Regions from separate parts of the Flavobacterium sp. CBA20B-1 genome, predicted to be linked through region 1. Evidence: riboswitches for the same ligand, from Rfam matches in the RefSeq annotation. Region 1 holds a riboswitch; the other holds the start of a gene.
The links. A riboswitch is a leader RNA that binds a small molecule or an ion and turns the genes downstream of it on or off. The one in region 1 is predicted to bind thiamine pyrophosphate.

Region 1 (7,221 bases):
GAACGCTTCCAAATTTTCTGCTGGAACGCTCATTTGCGCATTAATCCCTTCATGTGCCACATACGTTCTGCCCAAAGCATCTAATTTTGACCATGCCAAAAATAATTCGTTTCTAAATTGTTGGGGATCTTGGATTTTTGCGTATTGATAAAAAGAAAGTGTGATACGGTTTTGTCCCGCTTCTTCGATTAATTGTGCGCGCTGTTCGGCGCTTAAGGTGTTATACAGTTGCATGCTATAAACATTTAAGTGATAAAATTGAATAAAAAAAACCAGACTCTAAATGGAAGAATCCGGTTGCAAAGTTATGATTAATATTTTTAAACTTCAAATGACGAAAATCATAGAATTTTAAAGTTTTAGTATTGATACATGATGTTTGTGTTCCAACCATCTAGAGTTATTTGAACGGTATTTTGACCAGCCATTTGAAAGGGAGTTAAGTCAAAAGAATGTGTTTTTTGAAAAACTGCTTGGCAGGCTTCGTTATTAATTAATTCTACTTTTGCATGAAATAAAGGTGGGTAAACATTGGTAGTACTTGCTACACCAATTAAATTCATATCCCAATTATTAGGATCACAACCGCTTGAAGAAACGATAATTTCTAAACAATCACCGTTTAAAACTACATTGGTAATGCTGTAATTTGTGGTTGAAACATTTGTGAATTGTGTAGGGTCTAAGATTGCATTTTTATCGCAATTTGATGTAATTGGTGTTGTAACTGCATCATCTAAATACCGACAAGAAACAAATGAACATGCTGTGAAAAACACTACGACCAATTGATACAAAAAAGTATATTTCTTCATAATTTACTTATTTACAATGTTATAAGTGTAAATATAATAAATTATTTCATACTATCTTTCACAATTTTCAAACTATCTTCCTTAGGTTTGTTGTTTAATTTTGCTTCGTTATAGGCTTCTCGAATAGTTTGCTGATTAAAAATTTCGGACAAATAAGGTTCAATAATGGCTTCTAACTCACTTTTCGAAAGGGTTGTTATCGATGGATTCTCCACTAATTGGTGCCAAATACCTTTCACGCCAAACTTGTAATCGCCATAAACAATTACTGGTGTTCCTTTTACCTTTACTGTGTTTCGATCTTCTGTTAACACCCATTGGTCTGCCCAATTGTATAACCATTGTGCATCGGCATCTAACAATCGCAAACACGAATGCGAAGCGGGATATCCAGGCAAAGCATATTGATGCCAGCCCACACCGCCGTGGTTGCTGATGTTGAAGTTCCAATTTAAAATCCATTCATCATCAACAGTACTTGTAACTTTACGTCCTTTCCAGTTGGTAAAAAACAACCCTCTAGGTGTTTGCGATGCTTTCTTACCCATGTTGGTTGGTCCCCATTTCACCAAATTTCCATTTTCATACACACCATAGGCTTGAATGGGGTACGAAAAAATGATTATTTTAGGAACTTCAGTTATATTGCTTAATTTGCGCGGAAAAGGGCTGTAATCTATAAACGCTGTTTTAAACTCGTTGGGCACAATAAGTGTGTCGCGGGTTTTGATATGATCCGTATCGATACGATTCAGCGCAGCAATGGTGTATTGCTGTTCTTTCGTAAAAGTATTGTAAAAAAGTTTTCGCAGTGAATCGCTTGGCTTAATGGGCCAATAACTATAAGCATCGCCCTTAAAAACACTGAATTTATTAGATTTTTTACTTTCCTCTATTGCTGCTTTTTTTACGGCTGCAATGGAATCTTTTTTAACCATTTCAATGGAATCATTCCTTTTTATGGCTATCGAATCAATTTGATTTTCCATAGAACGATCAACCGTAGTGGTGTCTTCTTCAAACTCTACCGTATCGGTTTCAACTTCTTTTTTACAACTTGCCAAAAACAACGTTAGCGACAATACAACAATAATTTTTTTCATTCCAAATTTTTTACGAAAATAATAAAAAAACCGTTTGTTAAAATAATTGGTTAATGAATTCGGAATAAATTATTTAGCATTCGTTACAGCAGCCCTATTTTTCTGTTCTTTTAGGATATTGGTTTGATGTTTTTTCACAATTTCGTTCAACGTTTCGGCAGAAATATCATTGGCATGACTGTTTTTTGCTAAATCTAACCAAGGTTTTCTTCCCTTAAAATCATAGCTTCCATAAATAATTACAGGTGTACCTTTTGCCTTTACTGTTTCTTTATCAGCCAAAATCCATTCGTCTGCCCAATCATACATCCATTTCGCATCGGCTTCTAACAAGCGCAAACAAGAGTGCGATGCCGGATAACCGGGCATAGAATATTGATGCCAGCCAATTCCTTCTTCGTTTTCAATATTAAAGTTCCAGCGTAAAACCCATTCGTCATCAAACGTGCTGATCACTTCTTCACCTTTCCAATTACAGAAATACAAACCTGTGGGCGTTGCATGCTCTTTAGACCCCATACTTGATGGTCCCCATTTTACCAGTTCGCCATTTTCGTACAAACCATACGCTTGAATGGGATAGGAAAATATGGCTAATTTAGATATTTTTTTTGCACTGTTTAATATATAAGGAAAAGGAGCATATGCCAAAAAATCATCATCAAACTGATCGGGAATCAGCAAGGTGTCAACCGTAGCAAAAGTGCTTTTATCAACTCGGTTCAGCGCCACAATAGTTGTAAGCTGTTCGGAAGTAAATTTTTCTTTGAAAACTTTGCGAACCGAATCGCTACTTTTCAGCACCCAATTTGTATAGGTATATGATTGGGCTTTTTCATACTTTCGTTCTAATTTTTTTTCAGACGACATTTTTTGTCGTGATTCAGTTGTATCTTTGCAACTGTAAAACGCGATGGAACACAATCCCATCATTAAAATTAAATTTCTCATAGCAATATGTTGTTTTGATAAATTAAGGTACGAAAGGTTTTTGGTTCATCAAAATATTTATTGCGTTTTAAAAAAGATTTATATTTAATTATTCAATAAAAAAAGGTATTTTTACCTTAGAAAAGAAATAAATTATGAGTGCAGATAAAGAAGCAAAATTAAAGGCTTTACAATTAACATTAGATAAATTAGACAAAACATACGGCAAGGGCACCGTAATGAAATTGGGCGATAGTGCAGTGGAAGAGGTAGATGCTATTCCATCGGGTTCATTAGGGTTAGATTTGGCTTTGGGAGTAATGGGGTATCCGCGTGGAAGGATTATTGAAATCTACGGTCCTGAATCGTCTGGTAAAACCACTTTAACATTACATGCCATTGCAGAAGCACAAAAAGCTGGTGGAATTGCCGCTTTTATTGATGCTGAACATGCTTTTGATCGTTTTTATGCGCAGAAATTGGGGGTAGATATTGATAATTTGATTATTTCACAACCCGACAATGGGGAACAAGCGCTAGAAATTGCCGAAAACTTGATTCGTTCAGGTGCAATTGATTTAGTAGTTATTGACTCGGTTGCTGCATTGACACCAAAAAGCGAAATTGAAGGCGAAATGGGCGATTCTAAAATGGGACTACACGCACGTTTAATGTCGCAAGCCTTGCGAAAGTTAACCGCTACTATTTCAAAAACAAATTGTACGGTATTTTTTATTAACCAGTTGCGTGAAAAAATTGGGGTGATGTTTGGAAACCCAGAAACCACCACAGGTGGTAATGCTTTGAAGTTCTACGCATCGGTTCGTTTAGATATTCGCAAATCAACCCAAATTAAAGACGGCGACAACGTAATGGGGAACCGTACAAAGGTTAAAATCATTAAAAACAAAGTGGCACCACCGTTCCGCACCGCTGAATTTGACATTATGTATGGCGAAGGAATATCAAAAACAGGTGAAATTTTAGATTTAGCTGTTGATTTTGAAATCGTTAAAAAGTCAGGATCATGGTTTAGCTATGGCGATACCAAATTAGGTCAGGGTCGCGATGCGGTGAAAGGTCTCATTAAAGATAACCCGGAACTTCAGGAAGAATTAGAAGAGCGTATTAAACAACACATTAAAGAACAGCAAAATGCTTAAAACAAAAATCTCCCTTTCAGTTGAAAGGGAGGTTTTTTATTTGTAATCGTTTGGTTTCACAACATATTCGTCAACAAAAGCACCATTTTTATCTTTGTAATAATACCTAAGGGTTACTTCCATTTTTCTTTGAGGCTCCATAGAAGGATTTGTTTTGATGTTTTCTAAAATACCCGGATATACATATTTTCGGAATGTATCTATTTGAATTTCCGATTTTTCAAGATTAATCAACTTGTAATTGTATTGAAAAATCTTTCCAGGTGCTGCCATTGTATTTTCTAAAACAGTTTCTTCATCTACTTGTACCGGACACATTTTATTAATTTCATCTGCAACAAGTTTCATCTCCTTATCTACAGAACTATCGTTATTAAAAAGATATTGAACCAGGAAATACATCGCGAAAAAACCTACAACAGAACCTATTACAACAAGCAAATTCGATTTTCTCTTAATTACTTTCTTATCGGTTTTAGCGTGTACTACTTCTTCTAAAGGAGTCTGCTTCGGCAAAGAATGCCCGCAACTTTTACAAAATTTAGCATCTAAATTATTCTCCGTGTTACAATTGGTACAAATATTACTCATGTTTTTTTTTTTGCAAAAGTATTTAATATATATGTAAAATCCTTTCGCAATCCAGAAAAAATCATCAATTTTGAAAATGCAATGGGGTGCCGATTACGATTGGCTGAGATGATACCCATGAACTTTGTTCTGCACCTGATCCGGATAATGCCGGCGTAGGGATTGTAACTTTATCATCTCATCATTTAATTTATTTATATGATGCAGGAAATTTTATCAAAAACCTCTTGGTTAGAATGGCTGGGTGTTTTTTTTGCAGTAGTGCAAGTGTTGTTGGCACAAAGAAACAACATTCACAATTATCTTTTTGGAATTGCCGGGATTATTTTGGCGATGTTTGTTAAGTTCAATGCCAAACTTTATGCTGAGTTTACACTCGATTTTTACTATTTGGTAATGAGCGTTTACGGTTGGCTGTTCTGGAAATTTGGCAAACAACAAACTGAAACGCCCATTTCGTTTACCACAACTACAGAGAAATACAAAGCAACAGGCATTGTGGTTGCTGCATTTTTAATTTTTTATGTCTTTTTAACCAATTACACTGACAGCGATGTGCCGCTTTGGGATTCTCTTGTTACTGCTTTTGCCTGGGCGGGTATGTGGCTTATGGCGAAACGCAAAATAGAAAACTGGGTGTTGCTAAACATTAGTAATTTTCTTGCCGTGCCGCTTTTAATTCATAAAGAACTTTATTTGTACGCTGCCTTAACCGCCTTTTTGTTTGTGGTTGCTATTTTTGGATACATTAACTGGTACAAAATTTTAAAGCAGCAAAAACATGTATAATTCCGAAATTCAAGAAAAACTATTGGGAGCCAAAGAAATTCCTGCTGATGTGATGGAGCACATTTATAACGAACGTTGGCTGCAAATTTGGGTTCCTAAAATGTATGGCGGTTTGGGTTTGAACTTTACCAACGGATTAAAACTTTTAAAATCATTGGCTTTAATCGATGGAAGTCTGGGTTGGATGATTACATTGTGTGCAGGTGCCAATTATTTTTCGCGCAACCTGAAACCGGAAATTGTGAAAGAACTTTTTAAAGATAATTTTACCTGCTTTGGCGGAAGCGGAGCTATAGGCGGAACTGCCGAAAAACTAAACGATTTTTATTTGATTAATGGCAGATGGACGTTTGCGACCGGCGCACCACATTTGAGTCATTTTACATTGAACGCTGTGGTTACCGAAAACGATCAGCCTGTTTTAGATGAAAGTGGTAAAGAGTTGATTCGATCTTTTATTATTCCAAATGATCAGGCAACAATTATTGCCGATTGGAACGCTATGGGAATGCAGGCGACCGGAACTTTTTCGTTCACGGTTGATAACGTTTTGGTTGATGTTCATCACAGTTTTATTTACAACGAATTTTATACCGATGCCGTTTTAGATCGCATTCCGTTTCGCATTTTTGCCGATTTAACTTTGTTGGTAAATTATCTGGGAATGGCAACACATTTTTTAGACGAAGCAGAAAAAATAAGACCGCAGTTAGATTTATCGTTTTTTAGAAATGACCTTTCTACAGAAGAAAATCAAACGTATTTCTTTGCCGATAAAATTGAAACACTTTTAGAAAACCAGCAGGAAATAACAGCCGAGGTTCAAACCGAAATTCATCAGTTTGCTGAAAGATTGGTCGCTAATCTATCGCACAAAATTTTAGATTTGTATTTCCAGTTAGGCATCAAAGCATCGCACATCAATGAACCAATTCATCAAATATTTCGCGATTATTTTACCGCTACCCAACATGCAAATTTTAGAAGATTGTGTTCTTAATTATATTGCTACTGACTGGATTTGTATTACAAACGTAAAATAAAATTTATTATTTTTTTATAATAGTATTACTTTTTAACAAAAAAATATTATTTTTATAAATATTAATTATTTAAATATTTTCAAAATGAAAAGAAGAATTTATTATTATTAAGTTCGGTAGGACTTTTAATATTTTTATCAATTTTTGCAGTTTCTTGTGAGAAAGACGAAGTTACAACTGAAGATTCTGTTGTTAATGAGACCAATCTACAATCTAAATCTTTTGCAGAGATAGATCTATGATATTGCTTTTAACAATGTAATTGGATTTACTGATGCAGATACTAATGAATTTCATCAGCTGACACCAAATCAATTAGTTAATTATTGGCGCACTGCTCTTGACATTGAAGCTGCAATGGAATTTACAGATTTTACAATTGAAGAAACAGATTCTCATGCGTTCTTTCTACGAACAATTAGTACAAATAGGGAACAAAATATTAAAATCAATTTAACTTACAAAGGTGGTGGAATATTTGAAATTGGAGGAAAAACTTGCTCATGTAAAAGTAAAGCTTGTGCTTCATCACCAGGTTGTCAATCTATGGCTAATGATGATGGTTCAAACTGTTATTGTTCTAGTTGTTCACTTCCTTTCGGTGCTACTGGCGATTGTAAAAAAAACTCTTCAACAACTTCTGAATACACCTTTAATCAATTTTTATAATTAATTGCATGAAAAAATTATTTGTCATCATATTCGTACTTGTTTTTTTTAATTCATTTTCTCAACAATCATTTTCCCAACAATATGAAGAAAAATTACTTTATATTGATAAATTAGA
Region 2 (7,221 bases), 920 kb from region 1:
ATCGAAATTTTCAATTATTGATGAGGCATTTTCATCTGTGATTTTTTCATTTATCGGAATGATTTTTATGGATGAATTGAAAGCGGTAATGGTTTCTATTGCGCTCTCCACTTTGAGTTTGCCGATGTTTTTTTCGTTGTGAATGGTTTGCCGATTTAGATTATGTATTTCAACTTTGTCAAAATCAACGATACCAATCGTTCCAACACCTGCCGCTGCCAGATATTGAATTACGGGGCTTCCCAATCCACCGGCACCGATAACCAAAACTTTTGCAGCATCTATTTTCTGCTGTCCTTTAACGCCAATTTCTTCTATGAAAATTTGCCGGCTGTATCTATCGAATTGTTTGTCTGGATTCATTCTAATTCAATATTTTTAATTCAATAAACCGAGTCCCAGTCCTTCATCACCGGATCGTAACCTTTTTGTTTGATTACTTTTTTGAAATCTTCCATGCTACGTTCATCGCAAATTTCAAATTGTTCTAAAGATTCTTTGTCCATTTCGTAGCCACCTGGGTTAGTTTTGGAAGCCGCACTCATAGAAGTAGCACCCAAAGCAATGATGTTGTTTCTGAATTTTTCACTTTCTCGTGTAGAAATCGAAATTTCCAAATCGGCATTCCAAATCCGGTAAGCACAAATCAATTGCAACAAATCTCGATCTTCCATGATGAAATTCGGTTCGATAATACCCTCTGCTGGACGAAGCCTTGGAAAGGAAACCGAGTATTTGGTCTGCCAATAATTCTTCTGTAAATAATCTATGTGCAGTGCATTAAAAAAACTGTCCACACGCCAATCTTCCAACCCTAACAAAACACCCAATCCGATTTTGTGCATGCCCGATTTGCCAATTCGGTCTGGAGTTTCCAGACGGTAATTGAAATTGGATTTTTTTCCTTTCGGGTGATATTGTTTATACACTTCCCTATGATAAGTCTCTTGGTACACCAAAACCGAATGCACACCAGCTTTTTGTAAGGCTTGGTATTCTTCGGTTTCTAAAGGTTGAACTTCGATGGAAATATTCGCAAAATGAGGACGCAATAACTGAATGACATTGAGAAAATAATCAACGCCAACGATTTTATTCGCTTCGCCGCTTACCAATAAAATATGATTAACGCCCATTTGCTTTAGCACCATCGCTTCATGCATGATCTCTACATTACTTAGCGTTTTTCTTTTAATTTTATTATCCAAACTAAACCCGCAATAGGTGCAAATATTCTGGCATTCATTGCTCAAATACATGGGTGCGAACAATTGGATTGTTTTACCAAAACGCTTTTGTGTAATACGTTGTGCCATCACCGCCATCGTTTCCAATTCGGAAGCTGCTACAGGAGAAAGCATGATCAGAAAGTCATCTAAGTTATGTTTGCTTTTTTGCAAACTGAAAAGCACATCATCTTCTGATGTATTATAAATGCGTGTTTTTATTTCTTCCCAATTATATTGCTCAAATATTTCACTGAATTTTTTCATTGATTTCAATAAGTTTTAATCTAATAAAAAAGAAGTCAACGGACTCGATGCTTCAGCACGATTCTGTACCGACCCCAATCCGGCTTCGTAAGCTTTTCTTCCCGCAATCACTGCTTCTTTAAAGGCTTCCGCCATGCGAATCGGGTCTTTAGCAACAGCAATGGCGGTATTCACCAACACGGCGTCAGCGCCAATTTCCATCGCTTTTGCGGCATCGGAAGGCGCGCCAATTCCGGCATCAACAACAACGGGCACCTGACTTTGCTCAATGATAATTTCCAGAAAATCAATTGTTTTTAGCCCTTTATTGGTTCCGATAGGTGCGCCAAGCGGCATCACGACTGCTGTTCCGGCATCTTCTAATCGCTTGCACAACACAGGATCGGCATGGATGTAAGGCATCACCACAAAACCTAATTTCGCCAATTCTTCCGTGGCTTTTAAAGTTTCAATCGGATCGGGCAAAAGGTAGCGCGGATCGGGATGAATTTCCAGTTTTAGCCAGTTGGTTTCCAGGGCTTCTCTTGCCAATTGCGCTGCCAAAACTGCCTCTTTAGCGTTTCTCGCTCCGGATGTATTGGGTAATAGATTGATGTTAGGCATTTGTAACATTGAGAGCAAATCGTCTTTTGCTGCTATCACATCTACACGTTTTAATGCCATGGTTACGAGTTCGGATTGTGATACACAAACAGCATCACGCATTTGTTGTAGGTTTCCAAATTTTCCTGTTCCCAAAAATAATCGGGAGTTAAAAGCTTTATCGGCTATCGTTAAATTTTTCATGCTAATTTTTCTTTGATTTTTTGAATGTTTAACGGCTCTTGTGTAATCATTCCCGAAACGGCAATGCCATAAATTCCAGTTGCTTTTACAGCTTCTAGATCTTGTAACTCAATTCCGCCAATGGCATAAATAGGAGGAACTTTAGTTTGATGCTCTTTTAGATACTGGATTATTTTTCCATAACCACTCAGCCCTAAAATTGGACTTAGATTTTCTTTGGTTGTTGTAAACCGGAATGGTCCTAACCCAATATAATCGCAACCTTCTTCTATTCTTTTAAGCACATCTGAAATTGTATTAGCTGTACCACCAATGATTTTTGAATCACCTAAAATGTTTTTTGCTTTTTCAATGCTATCATCATTCAAACCTAAGTGAACACCATCTGCATCGAGCTCTTTGGCTATCTGAATATGGTCGTTGATGACACACACAGCATTATATTTTCTGCAAGAAACTAATGCATTTTTACACAATAAAAATAATTCATCTGGCATGGAATTTTTCCAACGTATCTGTATCCAATCGGCTCCGTTTTCCAATGCTTTTTGAATATTTTTTTGTTGTTCCTGCAGAGTATTTCCCTGCGAAATATATTGTAGTTTACTGTACATAATTGTGGTATCCCAGCAAAGTAGGATGGCTGTTTAAATATTGTTCAACATAGTTTTTTCCTGATCTGCAAGCGTCTTCCAATGGTTCGCCTAAAGCCACCCACGCTGCAATTGCGGATGACAACACACAACCCGAACCGTGTTTGTTATACTTTTTTTCCCGGGTTGGGTGGATGTGTATTTCGTTCCCATTCTCATATAAAATATCTACACCTTTTAAATCATTTCGATGACCGCCTTTTACTAAAATGGTAGTTTTATTGAATTGAATTTGTTCTTTCAACAACAGATATTCATCGTAATTCGGTGTGGTTAAATCAATCTGGTTCAAAACTTCTGAAAGTTTTCCAATATCATTTTTATTAAAAATTGAAAAACCACTCGAACTCTTTATGACTGGGTCCAAAATGATAAAAGTCTTGCTGCTACTGGATTTAATTGTATTAATGATTTCCTTCAAATAATTCATATTAGGCACAATTCCGATTTTTACTGCTTTGAATTCATAGCGTTTTACCAATGTTTTTATGCTTTCTATAATTATTTCTAACGGTTGCCATTCCAATTTAAATATTGCATCTTCGGTTTGAAGGGTATTGGCTGTAATAATCGCCATGCCCTGGACTTGAAGTTGTTCAAAAGTCTTAACGTCAGCTATTACACCTGCTCCTCCACTGGGGTCAAACCCAGCTATACTTAATACGAATGGACGATTTCTCTGCATGATAAAAATGATTTTAAAGGGTTTTCACTTTGCCAGATGCTTCCTAATAATGCGATTCCGTCTGCACCTTTTTGAAATATTTTTGAAGCATTATTTTGATTTATTCCGCCCAATCCAATTAATTTGACATCATGGTTTTTTCGAAACTGAAATTCGTTCAAAACTTTTTTTTCTAATCCATATCTCTGTTTAGAAATACTTAGAAATACAGGCGAGCAAAAGGCATAATCCCATTGACTACCCAAGGAGTTGAACTCCTCAATGGAATGAGTTGAAGTTGAAAGTTTATAATCATCCGAAAAATTCAAGTGCTTTTTCTCTAACCGATTTTTCGTATTAAAATGCAATCTTTTGATACCATAGCTTTTTGCCAAATGGTGATGACTGTGCAATACTAATTGATCACGAAAATTAGGGTCAATTGAAAGTATAAATTGTTCTAAAAGCTCTTCATCCATTCCGAATTTACGAATGTGAATCAAGTCCAAACCGTTTTCCAATAATTGATTTATCCAATTCGCTTCATTTTCAAAATCGAATTCAGATGTCAATACGATAATCATAAATAAATTTCCTTGCCCTGTTCTATGAATTCTTTTGATTTTTCCAACATGCCGTTTTCCGCTGCATCCCTGATTTCCTGTGTGATTTTCATCGAACAAAATTTAGGGCCACACATGGAGCAGAAATGTGCTATTTTCGCACCATCCGCAGGTAAAGTTTCGTCATGAAACTCTCTTGCAGTATCAGGATCCAAAGACAAGTTGAATTGGTCTTCCCAACGGAATTCAAAACGAGCTTTACTCAACGCATTATCCCTGTATTGCGCTCCTGGATGACCTTTTGCCAAATCTGCTGCATGCGCCGCCAATTTATAAGTAATCACGCCATCTTTCACATCTTTTTTATTGGGTAAGCCCAAATGTTCTTTCGGTGTAACATAGCACAACATTGCGCAGCCGTACCAACCAATCATCGCTGCGCCAATCGCCGAAGTAATATGGTCGTAACCTGGTGCAATATCTGTTGTTAAAGGCCCTAAGGTATAAAAAGGTGCTTCATCACAAACTTCCAATTGCTTGTCCATATTTTCCTTAATCATATGCATGGGAACGTGACCAGGACCTTCAATCATAACTTGTACATCATGTTTCCAAGCAATTTTTGTCAACTCCCCCAAGGTTTCCAATTCGGCGAACTGTGCTGCATCATTGGCATCGGCAATTGAACCAGGGCGTAATCCATCTCCAAGTGAAAACGATACGTCGTATTTTTTCATAATCTCACAAATTTCTTCAAAGTGTGTGTACAAGAAATTCTCTTTGTGATGAAACAAACACCATTTTGCCATTATAGAACCGCCCCGGGAAACAATACCTGTTACACGATCGACTGTCAAATGAATGTAGCGCAATAACACGCCGGCATGGATGGTAAAATAGGAAACACCTTGTTCTGCTTGCTCTATCAAAGTATCTCGAAAAATCTCCCAAGTTAAGTCTTCAGGAACACCTTTTACTTTTTCCAAAGCTTGGTAAATAGGAACGGTGCCAATTGGAACGGGTGAGTTTCTTATAATCCATTCCCGAGTTTCATGAATGTTTTTTCCGGTTGATAAATCCATAATCGTATCGGCACCCCAACGACAGGCCCACACCGCTTTTTCCACTTCTTCTTCTATACTTGAAGTAACGGCACTGTTACCAATATTGGCATTGATTTTTACTAAAAAGTTTCGCCCAATAATCATTGGTTCGCATTCCGGATGGTTGATGTTGCTTGGAATGATGGCTCTTCCGGCGGCGACTTCATCTCGCACAAATTCAGGAGTTATTTTTCCTTTTGGCGTATTTGCACCAAAGCTATCGCCTCTGTGTTGTTGCTGCATTGCGTTGGTTGCGCTGCCAAGTTGATCTATTTTCTGATTCTCCCGAATGGCAATGTATTCCATTTCGGGGGTGATGATTCCTTTTTTTGCATAGTGAAGTTGACTTACGGTCATATCTTTCTTCGCCACCATTGGTTTATGGCTATAATCAAAACGCAATTCATCTAGTTTTCTATCGGCAAGTCTTGCTTTTCCATATTCAGAACTGATACTGTCCAAAATAGCTACATCGCCACGGTCAATAATCCATTGCTCTCTAATTCTTGGTAAACCTTTTTGCACATCAATGGTAGCATTTACATCGGTATATGGACCAGAAGTGTCGTAAACCGTAATGGGTGGATTGATTTCTAAGCCACCGTTGCTGAGCTTGGTCGGACTTTGATCAATTTGACGCATCGCGACTTTAATGGGAAATAATTTTCCGTCGATATACACTTTTTTAGAATTAGGAAGCGGAGATTTCGAAATTTTTTGTTCGATCATGATTATTTGTATTTTTGAAATATTTACCCGCCTTGTGTTGCGGTAATGATGAGGATGAAATCGTTTTCTTTTATAGGAGTACTCTGCCAATTGGCAATAGGGATTACCAGGTTGTTAACCGCCACAGCAATGCCTTTGGATTTACCGGGTGCTTCCAAATGCATCAATGCTTCCAGTGAGGAAAGCGGTTGTTCGAATGATTTTTTTTTGTGATTGATAACAAGTTCCATTCCCATTTAAATTTAGTTTATAAAAAAACTTTAGGAATGGCCACAATTTGCGAAACGCAATATGAAGACATCTTACTTTTCCCTACGCTAGTATAATCTAGATCAGGTTCAAAGGGTAAAATCTCAGTTCGCTACAGCGAACACCCCTAAAGCTCGTTGACAAAGGTAATAAATTCAATTAGAAAAATCGCTAAGCTTTTGTTTTTATGATTGGTTTACTTTCTCAAAGAGGTAAAAAATCGGGTTTAAAACCGGCTACTCACCATCTGCAAAAGCTTCTTTGGAAGCCAAACCTAAAATTTTAAACATTTCTTTGTATTCATTAAATTCTGGGTTAGGATTGGTAAGTAATTTGTCGCCTGCAAAGAAAAATCCTACTCCCCAAAAAAACAAAGCCTGTCTTTTTATACTCATTTTTAACAAGATTAAAAATACAGGTTTTATATTCCCGGCGGACGTCTTTTTCTTTTTTTCTTCTTCTTGTAATGAGGGAGTTGTTCTTCCTCATTTTCGTATATCAATGGTTCAGGAGAAAGTAAAATATTCAAAACACTTGTAACAGAAACACCTATTGTGTCAATAAATTGGCCTAATTCTACATTATTATTCTGGTGGAGGTCTTTTGCTGTATCAAGTATATTTAGCTTGTCTGTATCATTTATTCGACTTTCAAGTTGATCCAACAAATAAATAGCTCTTTTTTGCTCTGGATTCCCATAATGGTGTAGTAAACGTAAACAGATACAATCATGAGTTTTATTTTAGTGTAAAAATAAAGACTCACAAACTTGGTTTGAATAACTGATTTATAAGTGATGAAAAAGAGTTAGAATTGGTAAGGAATTAATTGAAAGATGAAGGTAGCTAGAAATTTCTCAACAAATTCAAATTTATACCATACGGATATCAATTCTTCATTCCCTTTCTTTCTCTCACTTTGTAATTATGCAATATAAATTATTAAAGAATGGTACATCGCATCTATTTATTATCATTACTC

Region 2: another riboswitch for thiamine pyrophosphate. It lies ahead of thiS (sulfur carrier protein ThiS); the one in region 1 lies ahead of pnuC (nicotinamide riboside transporter PnuC).

The regions. Positions count from the first base shown of each region.
Region 1 is NZ_CP092370.1:1,834,673-1,841,893, forward strand. Features, by position in the region: gene trhO (oxygen-dependent tRNA uridine(34) hydroxylase TrhO) at 1-234, opposite strand, end outside; gene MG290_RS09120 (hypothetical protein) at 360-815, opposite strand; gene MG290_RS09125 (L,D-transpeptidase) at 857-1,918, opposite strand; gene MG290_RS09130 (L,D-transpeptidase) at 1,988-2,869, opposite strand; gene recA (recombinase RecA) at 3,004-4,011, shown strand; gene MG290_RS09140 (zinc ribbon domain-containing protein) at 4,048-4,602, opposite strand; TPP riboswitch at 4,675-4,781, shown strand; gene pnuC (nicotinamide riboside transporter PnuC) at 4,801-5,391, shown strand; gene MG290_RS09150 (hypothetical protein) at 5,384-6,391, shown strand; gene MG290_RS09155 (hypothetical protein) at 6,792-7,103, shown strand; gene MG290_RS09160 (hypothetical protein) at 7,112-7,221, shown strand, end outside.
Region 2 is NZ_CP092370.1:2,759,099-2,766,319, reverse strand. Features, by position in the region: gene MG290_RS13515 (HesA/MoeB/ThiF family protein) at 1-363, opposite strand, end outside; gene thiH (2-iminoacetate synthase ThiH) at 384-1,493, opposite strand; gene MG290_RS13505 (thiazole synthase) at 1,509-2,279, opposite strand; gene thiE (thiamine phosphate synthase) at 2,276-2,893, opposite strand; gene MG290_RS13495 (hydroxymethylpyrimidine/phosphomethylpyrimidine kinase) at 2,883-3,617, opposite strand; gene MG290_RS13490 (thiamine phosphate synthase) at 3,590-4,180, opposite strand; gene thiC (phosphomethylpyrimidine synthase ThiC) at 4,177-5,991, opposite strand; gene thiS (sulfur carrier protein ThiS) at 6,015-6,221, opposite strand; TPP riboswitch at 6,284-6,379, opposite strand; gene MG290_RS13475 (hypothetical protein) at 6,477-6,635, opposite strand; gene MG290_RS13470 (hypothetical protein) at 6,662-6,904, opposite strand.